DNA from 2 places in the Moritella sp. 36 genome. Region 2 is predicted to be linked to the other one. Evidence: predicted binding sites of a transcription regulator. Region 2 holds the regulator's gene; the other holds the start of a gene.

Region 1 (8,284 bases), 720 kb from region 2:
TCAATCCTTTAGCACTGCCACCAAGCCTCAATATACTGTTAATCATGATACTCAGTGGTGCTATAGTTGGTTTTTCATTTTGGCTCACATTACGCTTCGCCCCCGAAGCATCTGGCAGTGGCATTACCCATATCGAAGGTGCACTTGATGGTATGTATGACATTCGCTGGCGTCGCTTATTACCGGTTAAATTTATAGCAGGTACATTAGCCGTTAGCTCAGGTATGATCTTTGGTCGTGCAGGTCCGTCGATTCAAATCGGCGGCACAATTGGGCGCATGTTTGCAGACACAGCAAAGCGTTATACCAATGCCACTCATATCCTTGTTGCAGCTGGTGCGGCGGCGGGACTCGCAGCCACATTTAATGCGCCACTTGCCGGAATTTTATTTGTTATTGAAGAAATGCGTCCCCATTTTCGCTACAACATGACATCGATAAAATGTGTGACTCTCGCAGCGGCAGTTGCCACCATAGTGATGCGCGCTTTTCATGGCCAAGAAGCCGTTATGCCAGTCATGCATTTTGACGTTCCACCGCTAACCTCGCTTTGGCTATTTCTTTTATTAGGGTCCATTTTTGGTGTCATTGGCGTGTATTTTAATCGCTGGATTATAAACAGTACAAAATTATTAAAACGTAAACAAAATAATAAAATGCACCGTATTATTCTTACTGGTGTATTCTTTGGTTGCCTGTTTGCCTTATTACAGTCATTTGCACCTGACACCGCTGGTAACGGTAGAGATTTAATGGTCAGAATGATTCAAGAGCCAACTACTTGGGCTATTTTAGTCGGCTTATTTGTGATCCGCCTATTCGGTACTATCGCTTGTTTTGCTTCGGGCGCACCTGGCGGTGTGTTTACCCCAATGTTAACGCTAGGTACTTTATTTGGCCTTGCTTATGGCGTTATTGCAGCCGAGCTATTTCCCAGCTTCGTAGCCGAACCAACGGTATACGCAATAGCAGGGATGGGGGCATTATTTGCCGCGACAGTGAGAGCGCCAGTGACAGGTATTGTATTAGTGGTTGAAATGACGGATAGCTATGAGTTGATTCTACCTTTACTCATCACTTGTCTTGGCGCAACGTTTGTCGCCCAAATAATCGGTGGTAAGCCGCTTTATGCCGAATTATTAAAGCTGTCATTACCTAAAGAAACTGTAGCAGAAGATAACGCTATAACAGCAACACGCTCTCCAACAAGTTAATGCCACATTTAAGCTAGAAATAAAAAAGCACCCTACTAGGTGCTTTTTCGTGATATTTACAAAGCCTCTAACGGCTTAGAATATCCATTTCAAACCAAATAGAAAGTCACTTGTTAGACGTTCTTTCGGCATATTTTTATACTCAACCGTTGTATGATTATACTCAGCAAAGAGACTTGCTGTTGGCATTAACTCGTAGTTAGCACGAAAGGCCCACTGCGTGTAATTTTCTGTGTCACCAAATGCGAGGATTTCAGGGCTGAAATGGAATCCAGCTTCTACACTAAACTCTTGAGTTAAACGTAAGCCACCTAAACCGCCAAATGCTAATGCATAACCATCACCATTATCGTTATCCATTCTTACGGCTTTCGCGCCAAGTTCAAAGAATGTTGAACCAACATCTTGAAACGCATAAAGGCCCGTATCTGCGGTATAACCATTGTCGATAGTCTGTAGGAAGTCACCTTTTAGCTTTAGCGCTTCTTTCATTTCAAGATCATAGCCCAAAATAATATTATCGTTATTGAAGGCAAGTGAGATGTTTGATGCTGCACTACTAAAGCTAGCCAGTAACCCGGCAGTGATAACTAATGATTTTTTCAATGACACTTTATTATTCCCAATGGCAAGAGTGGTAGTTACATTTAATGATAGTGAGCGAATAATTTCTCTCATTGAAAAAATCCCGTCACTTCATACTTTTAATACTTTCGTCCTATGCTACTTCATATTGACTATTTATTACATATATATACAAAAATTCTCTTTAAATAGTACTTTTAAACATATTTGCAAAATTAATATGATCTAAGGACTATCTTAATACAGGTAAAATAGTTTAGAATAGCCGTCTAGATGTTAAAACATCTACACATATGAACGTCATTACGTCGGTTGTATTTAAATTAAGAGAGAATTAAAACTATGGCTAAGCACTTGTTTACCTCTGAGTCAGTATCAGAAGGTCACCCTGATAAAATTGCAGACCAAATCTCCGATGCTGTACTTGATGCAATCATCGCTCAAGACCCAAAAGCACGAGTAGCCTGCGAGACTTATGTTAAAACAGGTATGGTGATGGTTGGTGGTGAAGTAACGACTGACGCTTGGGTTGATATCGAAGAAATCACCCGTAAAACAGTACGTGAAATCGGTTATATCAACTCAGAAATGGGTTTTGACGCCGACTCTTGTGCAGTATTAAACACAATTGGTAAACAATCTCCAGACATCAACCAAGGTGTTGACCGTGATGATCCACTAGAGCAAGGCGCTGGTGACCAAGGTCTAATGTTTGGTTATGCAAACAATGAAACTGAAGAATTAATGCCAGCTCCGATTACGTACTCACACAAGCTGGTTAAACGCCAAGCTGAAGTACGTAAAAGTGGCACGCTTCCTTGGTTACGCCCAGATGCAAAAAGCCAAATCACATTTGCTTATGATGATGGCAAAATTGTTGGTATCGATGCAGTTGTACTATCAACTCAACACTCTGAAGATATCAAACAAGCAGATTTAGTAGAAGCTGTGATGGAAACAATCATCAAGCCAGTACTACCTGAACAATGGTTAACTAAAGAAACTAAATTCTTCATTAACCCAACTGGTCGTTTCGTTATCGGTGGTCCAGTAGGTGACTGTGGTTTAACAGGCCGTAAAATCATCGTTGATACATACGGCGGTATGGCGCGTCACGGTGGTGGTGCATTCTCTGGTAAAGATCCATCAAAAGTTGACCGTAGTGCAGCATACGCAGCACGTTATGTAGCTAAAAATATCGTAGCAGCAGGTCTTGCTGACCGTTGTGAAATACAAGTTTCTTACGCGATCGGTGTTGCAGAACCAACGTCAATCTCTGTTGAAACATTCGGTACAGGTAAAGTAAGCGAAGAACTACTTGTTAAACTTGTTCGTGAACATTTCGAATTACGTCCACACGGTTTAATCGAAATGTTAGATCTTAAGCGCCCTATTTATCAAAATACAGCTGCTTATGGTCACTTCGGTCGTAGAGAGTTCTCTTGGGAAGCAACAGACAAAGCTGAAATCCTACGTGATGCAGCAGGTCTTTAGTCAACATTAGTTTTTAGCTAACGGTTGATTATAAAGAGGCGCTTTTGGTAACATAACCAGAGCGCCTTTTTTATAAATGATTTTGTAGATAATACTATGCTTAATGATTTACTCCTGCAACAAAATGTCAGCTCACATACCGTAGAACAATTAGTTTTAGATAAAATAGAAACCTGCTATCAACAAGCTGAGTTAAAGTTAAATAAAACATTCCCCCGACCAAGCATTAATTTCAAACAACGTGGTAAAGCAGCAGGTAGCGCTCGATTACAAATTAATGAATTACGTTTTAACTCTATCTTGTTACAAGAAAACCAACAGCATTTCATCGCACACACAGTGCCACATGAAGTTGCACACCTATTGGTTTATCAAATTTATGGGCGCACTAAACCCCACGGTAAAGAATGGCAACAAATCATGAATCAAATATTTGATCTCGCAGCCAAAACTACGCACCAATATGATGTTTCAACTGTGAAAGGCAAAACTTTTACCTATGCTTGTCACTGTACAGAACACTTATTAACAATTCGTCGCCATAATAAGATAGTCCGTGATAGCGTCAAATATATTTGTCGTTCTTGCAAACAAAGTTTAATCATAAAACATTTAATAACAATGGATTAACTTAAAACTGTAGATGTGACAACTTGTTTGATAATTATCTAAAAAATTAACGTATATAGGTGTATTTATCTAAATTCATCAGATAAAATAACTCAATACATACCATTGTGATAGGGAACTAGGTTATGACTCAAACGTTAGATACTGCAAGATCTACCGATTATGAAATGGAAAAACTGATAGCTGCAGTTTTAAAGCGTAACAAAAATCAAGCGGAACAAATCGCCCGAACTCTTGATCTGAGTGCTTTATCTATCTCTCAACGTATTTTCATGGCAAAGTCCGGTGTGTTAAAAGAAAAAATGCTTACGGATTCAGATATCGCAGTACGTTACGCCGCTTCTCGCGCAAAATAACCACTTAGATGCCTAGAGAGCAGTTGCTATCTTCTGCTCTTTTTTATATCTAAACCCCCTCTCTAGTTCAACAGTCAAACTTCTTTATATTACACTCACCTCTAACAATATTATTCATAGTCAACACTCCGTTAATTAAGATTATTTTACTATTCTATCGTCTATTCTAAGTTGTGCTACAATGCTGAATTATTACATTGGAGCAGTCTGTAATGTTAAAACAATTCGGTACTATAGTTATATCAACCACCTTATTATTCCCTTCTTTTTCTAATGCTTCGAACGATGGAAATCAAACAAATCAATCCTTTAGTAAAGCCAAAAAAATGCTTGAACGGCAGGTATATACCGATGTACCTAGACTGACGATCTATTGCCAGGCTGATTTCAATAGCACAAAGAAGATCACCGACCATAATGGTTTTACATCACAAAAACATGTGAAACGCCAGGCAAAAATTGAATGGGAACACGTCGTCCCAGCGGAGAACTTTGGCCGTAATTTCAGTGAATGGCTAGAAGGTAATAGTGCGTGTGTGAATAGTAAAGGTAAGAGCTTTAAGGGTCGTCGCTGCGCCGAAAAAGTAAATATAGCTTACCGTTATATGCAGGCGGATATGTACAACTTGTATCCCGCGGTTGGCGCTGTTAATGCACTACGCAGTAATTACAATTTTGCTTCACAAGTAACAACGGAAAAGAATCAATTCGGCAGCTGCCCAATCAAAATAAAAAATAAAACGGTACAGCCGCCTGATTATGCCAAAGGCCAGATTGCCCGCGCTTACTTATATATGGAAGCCGCTTATCCAGTCTACAACATAGGTAGACAAAAACGTGAACTGCAAGCATGGGATAAGCAATACCCTGTAACAGCCACTGAATGTCAACGTACGCAACTTATTGAGAGCTTGCAAGGTAATGAAAATCGCGTTGTTAAATCAGCCTGTTTAGATCGTGGTATTTGGTAACCTGATTTATTGATTTGGCACACAGGCAGCAAGATTCAGTTGTAACCAATCAATGAAGTTTCGCTGTAAAACATCAGACTGGCCATCTTTCCCTAACAAAGTATTGCCTTGTTCTAATAAAGTGTCACCTTGGCTTAATAACATATAGTGATGACCTGAACGTTTAAAGCCAAACGGCGCGACTAAATTACCACGTTGCAAATCATCCATGACTAAGGGGTATGAGCCTATTGCCGCCCCTAAGTTATCAACCACCGCTTGTAAACAGAAATAGAAATGTGCGAATGTTTGTTCGCTTTTCACCTTCAGACTTTGTACTTTAAGAGATGATACAGCGCTACCTTGTAACCAATTATCCCAAGCCTGCGGCCGAGTCTGGCTATGTAATAATTTAATCTTACCAGCGTCATTCTGTACCTGTTGCCAATATTCAGGAGAAAAGACAGGGCCAACCCACTCTTCAACTAAGGGAGTCTGTTGGTAGTCATGTAATAGTGGGAAATCATCTCGTCGTATTGCCAACGACAACCCATTACTGCCGAGTATCACAGGGCCACCAGCTGTTGATAATCGAACATCTGCATCGATATTATCCTGATAAAAATTACTTAGCCTTGGCATTAACCAGCGCATTGTTAATGTTGGCTCACACGATACTTCTAAGTGTGTATGCGTAACCTGAGTAACATGCTGAACCCCCGCTTCCAAGGCATTAAATGCTTGCTCTGTATATCCAGATAATAGTTTACCAGCAGGCGTTAATTTCACATTTCGCCCTTCACGATAAAACAGATTTATCGCTAAGTGCGTTTCTAATGTTTTAATCTGCTTACTCACCGCACCATGGGTAATACACAGCTTGTTAGCAGCTTTACTATAACTTTCGAGCGCTGCTGCCACATGAAAAACATGGAATGCTTTTAAATGCCTCATTGGTGATTTTTTCTCACATATAAATTGAAATCTATTCGATTATAGCGAAGCTGTAATTCAGCTACAATGAACACCTATCAATAATTATGAATCATAAATGGAATCGTTATGGAAATATTTAGCCTGGCTATATTAGGCATATTAATCGTTATCAGTCCGGGGGCTGACTTTGTTTTAGTGTTAAAAACCAGTATTAATGATGGGCGTAAAGCCGGTATTTTTACCGCGCTAGGTCTTAGCCTCGCAATCTGCGTGCACATCAGTTATTCAATGTTTGGTATTAGCTATTTAATCTCACAGAATGAATTTTTATATAACATGATCCGCTACGCTGGTGCAGGCTATTTGATCTACCTTGGTATCAAAGGTATTTACTCGGCAAATAGTCCATTAAATACCACGTCGGCAGAACAACGTAAAAACAAAAATTGGCAATATCTAGCTCAAGGTTTTCTGTGTAATGTATTAAACCCTAAAACAATGTTGTTTTTCTTAAGTGTGTTTAGCCAAGTCATCTCTCCAGACTCAAATGACAATACCAACGCCTTCATCTACGGTTTTTATATGATTGCCCTACATGGAATATGGTTTGCCATCGTCGCGATATTATTTACTTCGGCGGCATTACAGACACGATTATTACGTGTTAGAAAACGATTGAATCAAGTATGTGGGATTGGGCTTGTGAGTTTTGGCGCATTACTCGCACTGAAGTAATCGCAAATAAATAATATTAGCCTCGACTACAGGACTGAGGCTATTTTATTCAGAGCTAACAATTTTATTCATACAAATACGGCGTATGCAGTTCCATGTAAACCTCTGGCGCAGCTAGCGCTGTAAAACCAAATTGTTGATACAAACCATGGGCATCACTGGTGGCTAACACCATGCGTCTGAGTCCCTGTAAATCAGGATGATCTAATATAGCCGCCATGAGTAATTTACTTAACCCTTTACCTTGATGCGCTTCTAATACAAACACATCAGATAAATAAGCAAAGGTTGCTTTGTCTGTGATCATCCGAGCAAACCCCACTTGCTCACCTTTTTGGGTAAACACACCAAAACATAATGAGTTTTCTAGCGAGCGCTGCAACGTAGCCATCGGAATTCCTTTCGCCCAATATGAACCTGAAATAAATCCGTGTATGACATCTACATCCATATCAGCGAAATTAGCACTAATTTTATAATCTTTATCCATGATTATGATTCCCTCTCACTTTTTCAATAACACGCAGTAATCCTAACTTTAAACAGATTTATCTATTTGATAATAATGAATTTAACATCATTAACTCTCTATTTTTTAATATAAGATGAAGGCTAGGTCAAGAAGTATCAATTAAGTGGTATTAAGCTGTCATCGTTTATTGGAGAAGGGATATGTTCCAACATTTTGAGAAATATAATTTGAGTAATCACGCTTTATGTAAATACAAGGAAGCGCTGATATTTTGCATTATCTCATCCGTTTCGTTTATTTTAATGGCTGAAGCCGTTAAAACAGTCGATCCTGTTACCTCAACATTTATTACTTATAGCCTAACAGCATTTATATTTACCCTGTTCAATAGCAAAAATATTCGCCAAATTATCACAGAGAGCCTTCAGCAACCTTCAACACTGTTGCAGTTAAACATAACCACATTAGCCAACACCCTGCTCGCGTTTGTTGTCATGACGTATGTATCGCCTTTAATTTATGCCATTGTCTTTTTTGGCTGCCTGCCATTTTTTAATAGCGCGTTACAGTGGCGATTATTTGCCAATAATAAATCCAGTTATATCTTTAATTTAGTGTCCTGCTTGAGTGCCATTTTCCTCGCGTTTTATATCTCAGATCGAGTTATGCCCGCAACAGCTCAAGGCATTAGCTACTCATTGATATCATGCTTTTTTGCTGCGCTATACATGCAGCGTTCAGAATACTTTCATCGCAAGACTGGATTAACACCGTCACAAGTGTTGTCAGTACGCTTTTACCTCGTGATCTTGGCTTGCGGTAGTTACGCCTTGTTACAAGCCAGTACATTAATGCTTAACAGTACCGAATGGTTAATGCTATCTGGTGCAGCGATCACCGGTAGTGTCATAC
Region 2 (8,284 bases):
GGTAGGGCTTGTGCGATCACTTCACCAATCGGGTAATGGTAATAATCAGCGCACCAAGTAAAAAATGCTAGCATGTCAGCGGATAAAATGGCGTTGTCATCGAGTACATTAATGATTGGCTTTAGCCTTTCGAGCGGAAATTCACTGTCGTTTTTGGTTACCAGTGCAATACCAACTAATTGCTTATTCATAAAGGGAACGCAGACACGCATGCCAGGCTGAATATGTTCATTCTCAGAATAGGTATAATCAAAAGTTCTGCTTAAATGTATGGGAACGGCGACGGCAACAACTGGCATGAACTTAACTCTCTTTTACGGACTGTATCTGTACTTCAGCAAACAGTTTACGGCTGTTAACTAGGTAATGTCTTGATATTTTCTGTTTAATCTTCTAATTGTGGTTTATTTATGCATCAGCTATTGATATTTAGGGGCAAGATCCTATATTATTCGCAGCCTAAAAATTCTATAACTTTATGTGGTGTCTGGCAGTGTTTCAGATGGCGACATAACTAAATTGAGGTTTCTATGAAACAAGGTATCCACCCAGAATATGCTTCTATGGAAGCAAAATGTTCATGCGGTAACATTTTCGCTGTTGGTTCAACTCGCGGTAAAAACATCACGCTAGACGTATGTTCAAACTGTCACCCATTCTACACTGGTAAGCAACGTAATGTTGATACTGGTGGTCGTGTTGATAAGTTCAACAAGCGTTTTGGCGCTCTTTCTGCAAAATAAGAATTGTATTTATACAATTTTTTGTAGTGAATCAAAAAGGTACCTTAGGGTGCCTTTTTTTATGTCTTAAAAACAGTTTGAAACATTTATAAAACTAATATTTAACCTAAATGCTTTCATTTGGATAAAAATGTTCTTCTAAAATTAGTAAATCATATAAAAATAAACACCTCATACCAGTACAAAGGTAGAATAAACAACTTAAATTACTGTAGAATAATGGTAACAATATTATTAGCTAGTTTAGCTCAGTGTAAAATAAAAGAGACCTGTGTTAAATTAAAGTTAAATATTTGGCGTTACATTCGATTATTATTTTAATTCCCCCAACGTTGTTTCTCACACCTTGTTATTCTTGAATTAAGGCGGTGAGTTATGTGCATTCATTTCATTCAGGATATTGTGTATGTCAGACCTTAGACAGCAAGCATTGGATTACCATGCGAACCCTAAACCAGGCAAAATTGCTATTCAACTTACTACGTCAGCAGAAACTGCTGATGATCTTTCTTTAGCATATAGCCCAGGTGTCGCAGAGCCAGTGCGTGAAATTGCTGCTAACCCTGATGATGCTTATAAATATACGGCCAAAGGCAACTTAGTGGCGGTGATCACTAACGGTACTGCGATTTTAGGTCTCGGTAATTTAGGCCCACTGGCTTCAAAACCGGTAATGGAAGGTAAAGCACTACTATTCAAGCGCTTTGCTGATATCGATTCGATTGATATTGAAGTGAAACACCGTACGACAGAAGAATTTATTGATACAGTTGCCAATATTGCCGATACATTCGGTGGTATTAATCTCGAAGATATTAAAGCGCCAGAATGCTTTGAAATTGAAAAAGCGTTAATTGCACGTTGTCAGATCCCTGTATTTCATGACGATCAGCACGGTACTGCAATCGTAACCGCTGCAGGTATGATTAATGCGCTAGATATTCAAGGTAAAGACATCACTGAAGCGGCGATTGTTTGTATGGGCGCTGGTGCTGCTGCAATTGCATGTATGGAATTATTAATTTCATGTGGCGCACAACGTGAAAAAATCTACATGTTAGATCGTAAAGGCGTGATCCACACACGTCGTGATGACATTAACGAGTATAAGCAACGTTTTGCTAATAATACTGATAAGCGTACATTGCAAGATGCAATTAACGGTGCTGACGTATTTGTTGGTGTTTCAGGTCCAAATGTATTGTCTGCTGACGATGTCAAATTAATGGCCGATAATCCAATTATTTTTGCATGTTCGAATCCTGATCCAGAAATTAAACCTGAATTGGCTCACGCGGCACGTCAAGATTTGATCATGGCAACGGGTCGTTCTGATTATCCAAATCAGGTGAATAACGTACTGTGCTTCCCGTTTATCTTCCGTGGAGCATTAGATGCGCGAGCGAGTGTGATTAATGAAGCAATGAAAGTCGCGGCTGTACATGCAATTCGTGAAATTGCGAAAGAAGAAGTGCCACAGTCAGTATTAGCTGCGTCTGGTGCGACATCGTTAGAGTTTGGTAAAGAGTACATTATTCCAAAGCCAATGGATCCTCGTTTATTACCACGTGTTGCACGTGCTGTTGCATTAGCGGCAGTTGAAACGGGTGTATCGCGTATCGATTTACCAGAGAATTACATGCTGTAACTAACCAGTATGATTTTCACAAACGCCAAGGTTTATCCTTGGCGTTTGCATTTCTAGGTTTATACTTGTATAAAGTTCTGCTATTTGCCCACATTTAAGGTTCCCATGTCTGAAGAATATGAAATTGAAGTTATCCCTGTTGTTGTCGCTGAAGAACCGATTGAATTATATAAGATCTTAAAAATCGAAAATTTAGTGACCTCGGGCAGTGAAGCGAAGAACTATATTGCAGACGGTTATGTGTATGTGAATGGTGAAGTTGAAACACGCAAACGTAAAAAGATCATGTTTGGCGATATCATTGGTTTTAATGGTGAAGCTTATCAAGTCATGTCTGCGGAAGAACTTGCAGAGTACGATATTACTGATGAAGAAGAATTTGTGGACCCTGCGGCTTTAGAGTCTGATTCTGTAGCAACATATATTACAGAAAACGATGTTACTGAAGACTATTTCACAGGAAACAATACTGTTGAGCAAGATGTTGCTGTTGAACCCGAATTTATTGCACCAACACCAGTTGCTAAGCCTGTTGTCGACAGCATCCCTGAAGGTATCTGGGAGCAGCCTGAAAAGAAGAAAAAGAAAAAATCTGAAGCTAAACAAGTGAAAGTAGCTGAACCGAAACCGGTTGAGAAAAAGAAAAAAGGCCGCGCGGCTCCTTTTAGTTTTTAGATTTCACTTTAAGGTATTAGCAACAATGCGAGCTAGATAGCGCATTGTATATAGGTTAAATCAAAACAGGCTCCTATAATTGGGGCCTGTTTTATAAAAGGTGGGCCTGTTTTATTTTCAGACGTTCTTTATTTAGCATTCGTTAGTTAGTGACTAATCATCTTGTTCTAAATAATCATCGATATTGATACCCAGCGCTAACATTTGTGCCCGAGCTTCTTCAGGGATACTGTCTGGTTTGTCTTTTGTTAAATCTTCATCGGCAGGTAATGGTTGACCTGTGTAAGCATGTAAAAATGCCTCACACAACAACTCACTGTTGGTTGCATGTCGTTGATTATTAATCTGACGGCGAGTTCTTTCATCTGTCAGTACTTTTAATACTTTCAAAGGAATTGAAACAGTAATTTTTTTAACCTGTTCACTCTTTTTCCCATGCTCTGCATAGGGGCTAATATACTCGCCGTTCCACTTCGTCATTTTTGACCTTTGCGTAAATTATTATTTATGAATAAGTAATAAGTCTACCTTTGAATTTGATTATTGGCAATCAGTATGTAAAGAGCTCTAGACGTCTATTGACCTGTTGTAGCCTAATAGTGTATGTTTTGAGTTACTGGAAATATATTAATTCGATATTAAGTTCGGGAGAACGCATGGACGCAATTAAGCGCAGTATTCATAAATTTGGTGGCAGTAGTTTAGCTGATGCTACCTGTTATCGTCGAGTATTGACGATAATTAGCCAACACACCAAAGCACGCGATCTTATTGTCGTTTCTGCAGCGGGCAAGACCACCAATCAATTATTAGAATTATTACAATTAGCCGAAGACGGTGATCAAGCTGCATCGGAACGTCTTATTGCGACATGCGAGTATCAAACTAAGTTAGTTACAGAACTATTAGAAGGTGCCTTATGCACACAACTCACTTCTGCATTGCAAGATGATATTCATACTATAGGCCATTTATTAGAAACTACCCTTGATGTGTATGCTAAAAACCAAATTTTAGCGCATGGTGAGGTGTGGTCCGCACGATTATTAGCAGCTTTACTGAGTCAAAGCGAACTACCAGCTAATGATTTAGATTCTCGCTTGTTTTTAACAACTGAATTAGCCGCGCAACCTGTGGTTGATGAAATGGTGTCTCGCCAAAAATTAGACTCGTGTTTAGCGACCCTGACTAATCGCGTTGTCGTGACCGGTTTTATTGCTGCAGATACACAACAGCGTACTGTGACATTGGGGCGAAATGGCTCTGATTATTCTGCGACCTTGTTAGCTGCATTAGTAGATGCTGATCAAACCACTATTTGGAGCGATGTTGCGGGGGTATTTAGTGCCGACCCACGTCGTGTAAAAGATGCTGAACTGCAAACTAAATTATCACTTTATGAAGCGGCTGAGCTCGCGCGTTTAGGCTCTCCCGTATTACATGCGCGTACATTACAACCTGTTGTCGAGAGTAAACAGCATGTGCAGTTACGTTGCAGTTATACCCCTGATGAGGGGTCAACTCAGATCCACCGTCGTTTACCAAAAGGTAAAGGGGCTAAAATTGTCACCTCGATTGATGATCTACATTTAGTGGATGTTGAGTTTAATCATGATGCAGATTACCAGCAACAATATAATCAGTTAATTGCATTGTTAGCACAGCAGCAACTCTCTCCTATCTGTATCAAACGCCGTCCGACGGATTATATGGTTAGATTTGGTTATACCGCTGAAATTGTTGAGTTTGCACTTACTGCATTAGCAACATATAAACAGCAGCAATCTAATGTAAAAGCCATTGAGCATGTGAGTGGTTTTTGTATGGTGGCGCTAGTGGGTTCTGGTGTAACCGATAATGCGTTGCAATCACATCAGTTTTATCAATTAATTTCAGAGCATAATCTAACATTTGTACAGACAGGTGAAAACCATTTAAGTATCTGTGCCGTTCTGCAGAAAGTGGTGTTAGAGCCGTTATTGAAAGAGTTACATACGGCGTTATTTAAGCAGCCAAGACGCATTGGTGTGGTGCTGTTTGGTAAAGGAAATATCGGTGCTGGTTGGCTATCTCTGTTTGCGGAGCAAATGCATAAAGTACCCGAACAACAAAATGTCGAACTGTGTTTATGCGGTGTATATGGCTCTCAGGGCGGGGTATTAGACTTCAATGGTCTGGATGCTGCGACGGTACTTGATGACTTCCAACCCGAATCGTTTGTATGGGAACAGTTATTATCTAATCTCGCATTGCACCCGTTTGATGAACTGGTGATTATCGATATTACCGCTAGTGAAGCTATCAGCTATTATTATCCTGAATTTGCCCAACACGGTTTCCATCTGATTTCAGCAAATAAATTCGCTGGCGCGGCGAGCAGTGAATTTTATAATCGGGTTAAGCAGAGCTTTAGTGATAATGAAAGCTATTGGTTATACAACGCCACGGTTGGCGCAGGGTTACCGATCCAATCATCTATGGATATGCTGCAACACAGTGGTGATCAAGTGACAGCTGTTAGCGGTATTTTCTCTGGTACCTTATCTTGGTTGTTTCAACAATATGATGGTAAAATTGCGTTCTCGGAATTAGTGGAACAAGCTTGGCATCAAGGGCTAACGGAACCTGACCCTCGTGAAGATTTATCGGGTAAGGACGTACAGCGCAAACTGCTTATTCTAAGCCGTGAAGCGGGCTATGAGATGGATCTTGGCGATATTAAACTCGAGTCATTGGTATCAGAAGATCTAATGGCATTTAAAGTGGACGAGTTTTTAGAACATTGCGAAGCACTCGATGACAAAATATTACATATGTTTAATAAAGCCAAAAAGCAGGGCTTAGTATTACGCTATGTCGCTAGTTTTAGTTGTAAAGAAGGGGCGCAGGTTGGGTTAGAGTTCTTAGAACCAACCCATCCATTTGCCAACTTATTGCCGTGTGATAATATTTTTTCAATTAATAGTCACTGGTATCGCCATAACCCATTAGTGATCCAAGGCCCTGGTGCTGGCAGAGATGTGACTGCGGGTGCTATTCAATCTGATCTTTTCCAATTATGTAAGTTGTTCGCGCGTTAATTTTTACATTCTCCTCTGTCGAAAACCAATGCGCATATAATTCATGTTTAAGATGAATTATGTGCGTTGACTTTATCCACCAAACTTGTGATGATTGAGACGTAAAGAGGTATGGACGTCTAAACATCTTAAGGGAATAAAGTATGAGTTTTCACAACGCACAAAATATTGAAGTATTGAATCAAAGTGTTTCTGAATTGGGACGTGATATTAACGTTTCATTTGAATTTTTCCCGCCCAACTCTCCAGCGATGACGTCTACTTTATGGGAGTCAATTAATCGTTTAAAAGCGTTAGACCCTAAATTTGTGTCTGTGACATACGGTGCTAATTCCGGTACTCGTGATCGTACTCATAACATTATTAAACAAATTAAGCATGAAACAGGCTTGATTGCTGCACCACACCTCACTTGTATTGACGCTAATCGCAAAGAGCTAAAGCAGATTGCAACAGATTACTGGGACAACGGTATTCGTAATATCGTGGCTTTACGTGGTGATTTACCACCGGGCTTGAATCAGCCTGATATGTATGCAGCTGACTTAGTTGCTTTATTAAAAGAGGTAAATGATTTTGATATCTCAGTTGCCGCCTATCCAGAAGTTCACCCCGAAGCAAAAAATGCGCAAGCAGATCTGCTCGCGCTAAAAGATAAGATTGATGCCGGTGCTGATCGTGCTATTTCACAGTTCTTTTTTGATACCGAGAGTTTTTTACGCTTCCGAGACCGTTGTGCGGCAGTCGGTATTGATAAAGAGATCGTGCCGGGTATTTTACCAGTATCAAATTATAAAACCTTATGTAAGTTTTCAAAACTGACCAATGTAAAAGTGCCTAATTGGATGCACAACCAGTTTGAAGGTTTAGATAATGATCAGGCGACACGTAATCTGGTTGGCGCAAGTATAGCCATTGACCAAGTGAAAGTATTGTCGCGCGAAGGGGTGAAGGACTTTCATTTCTATACGTTAAACCGCGCTGATCTAACGTATGCTATTTGTCATACATTGGGTGTACGTCCAAAATAATCATCGTACTGGTTATCTTTACTTATATCAGAATCAAAAATGCCGACATGATGTCGGCATTTTATTATCTATTCATTAGCTGATAACTAAATTGAAAGTTAACCGGTATTACGCATACCTGCAGCAACACCAGCGATACTTACCATTAAGGCTTGTTCAATATCTGGGTTCACTTCTTCACTACTACGCGCGCGGCTTAATAGCTCTGCTTGTAGGATGTTCAGAGGGTCGGTATACGGGTTACGTAACTCAATTGACTTTTTACTCCAGGGCTGAGCATCAAGTAATTGCGTGTCAGGTGTTAAACCTAAGATCAACTCAGTTGCTAACGCCAAGCTTGCACGTAGTTCTTTGCCTAAATGCCATAAATCTTCAGTCACTAGACATTGGTCATAATATTCCGCTAACCAAGCATCAGCTTTCAAAAATACCATTTCGAACATTTCAATACGGGTATTAAAGAACGGCCATTGTTGCTGCATTTCTTGCAGTGTCTCACGCTGACCTGAATCGAGCATGTTTTTGAATGCTGCTGTACAACCTAACCAAGCGGGTAACATCAAGCGGTTTTGTGTCCATGCAAAGATCCAAGGGATGGCGCGTAAGCTTTCTACTCCACCGTTTGGTTTACGTTTTGCTGGGCGGCTACCGAGTGGCAGTTTACCTAATTCTAACTCAGGTGTCGCAGATCGGAAGTAAGGCACGAATTTTTCATGGCCTTGGATATATGAGCGATATTCTTCACATGAATCCGAAGACATTTGATCCATTGCATCACGCCAAGCTTGTTCTGGTGCTGGCGGCGGTAGTAAATTAGCTTCTAAAATTGCACTGGTGTAGAGGTTTAAGCTTTGTTCTGCAACATTGGCAAGGCCAAACTTAAAGCGGATCATTTCACCTTGCTCTGTTACGCGTAAACCACCTTTTAATGAACCTGGAGGTTGTGATAATAAAGCTGCATGTGCAGGTGCACCACCACGACCGATGCTACCACCACGTCCATGAAATAAAGTCAGCTTAATTTCTTCTTGCTCACAGATATTAACCAAGGCTTCCTGCGAACGATACTGCGCCCATGAGGCGGCGATTACACCTGCATCTTTCGCA

Evidence for each region. Region 2 encodes MetJ, which represses methionine synthesis genes. Its sites were predicted from a motif close to TAGACGTCTAGACGTCTA; they were not measured.
Region 1: the regulator MetJ is predicted to act here: its motif matches at 2,062-2,079, upstream of metK (methionine adenosyltransferase).

Annotation. Positions count from the first base shown of each region.
Region 1 is NZ_CP056120.1:860,447-868,730, reverse strand. Features, by position in the region: gene clcA (H(+)/Cl(-) exchange transporter ClcA) at 1-1,214, shown strand, start outside; gene HWV03_RS03995 (YfaZ family outer membrane protein) at 1,290-1,892, opposite strand; gene metK (methionine adenosyltransferase) at 2,142-3,293, shown strand; gene HWV03_RS03985 (SprT family zinc-dependent metalloprotease) at 3,390-3,923, shown strand; gene HWV03_RS03980 (hypothetical protein) at 4,049-4,279, shown strand; gene HWV03_RS03975 (endonuclease I family protein) at 4,492-5,250, shown strand; gene HWV03_RS03970 (LysR family transcriptional regulator) at 5,257-6,183, opposite strand; gene HWV03_RS03965 (LysE family translocator) at 6,292-6,900, shown strand; gene HWV03_RS03960 (GNAT family N-acetyltransferase) at 6,965-7,390, opposite strand; gene HWV03_RS03955 (DMT family transporter) at 7,573-8,284, shown strand, end outside.
Region 2 is NZ_CP056120.1:138,990-147,273, forward strand. Features, by position in the region: gene priA (primosomal protein N') at 1-299, opposite strand, end outside; gene rpmE (50S ribosomal protein L31) at 531-743, shown strand; gene HWV03_RS00605 (malic enzyme-like NAD(P)-binding protein) at 1,150-2,391, shown strand; gene HWV03_RS00610 (RNA-binding S4 domain-containing protein) at 2,497-3,066, shown strand; gene metJ (met regulon transcriptional regulator MetJ) at 3,220-3,546, opposite strand; gene HWV03_RS00620 (bifunctional aspartate kinase/homoserine dehydrogenase II) at 3,723-6,146, shown strand; gene metF (methylenetetrahydrofolate reductase) at 6,290-7,177, shown strand; gene ppc (phosphoenolpyruvate carboxylase) at 7,276-8,284, opposite strand, start outside.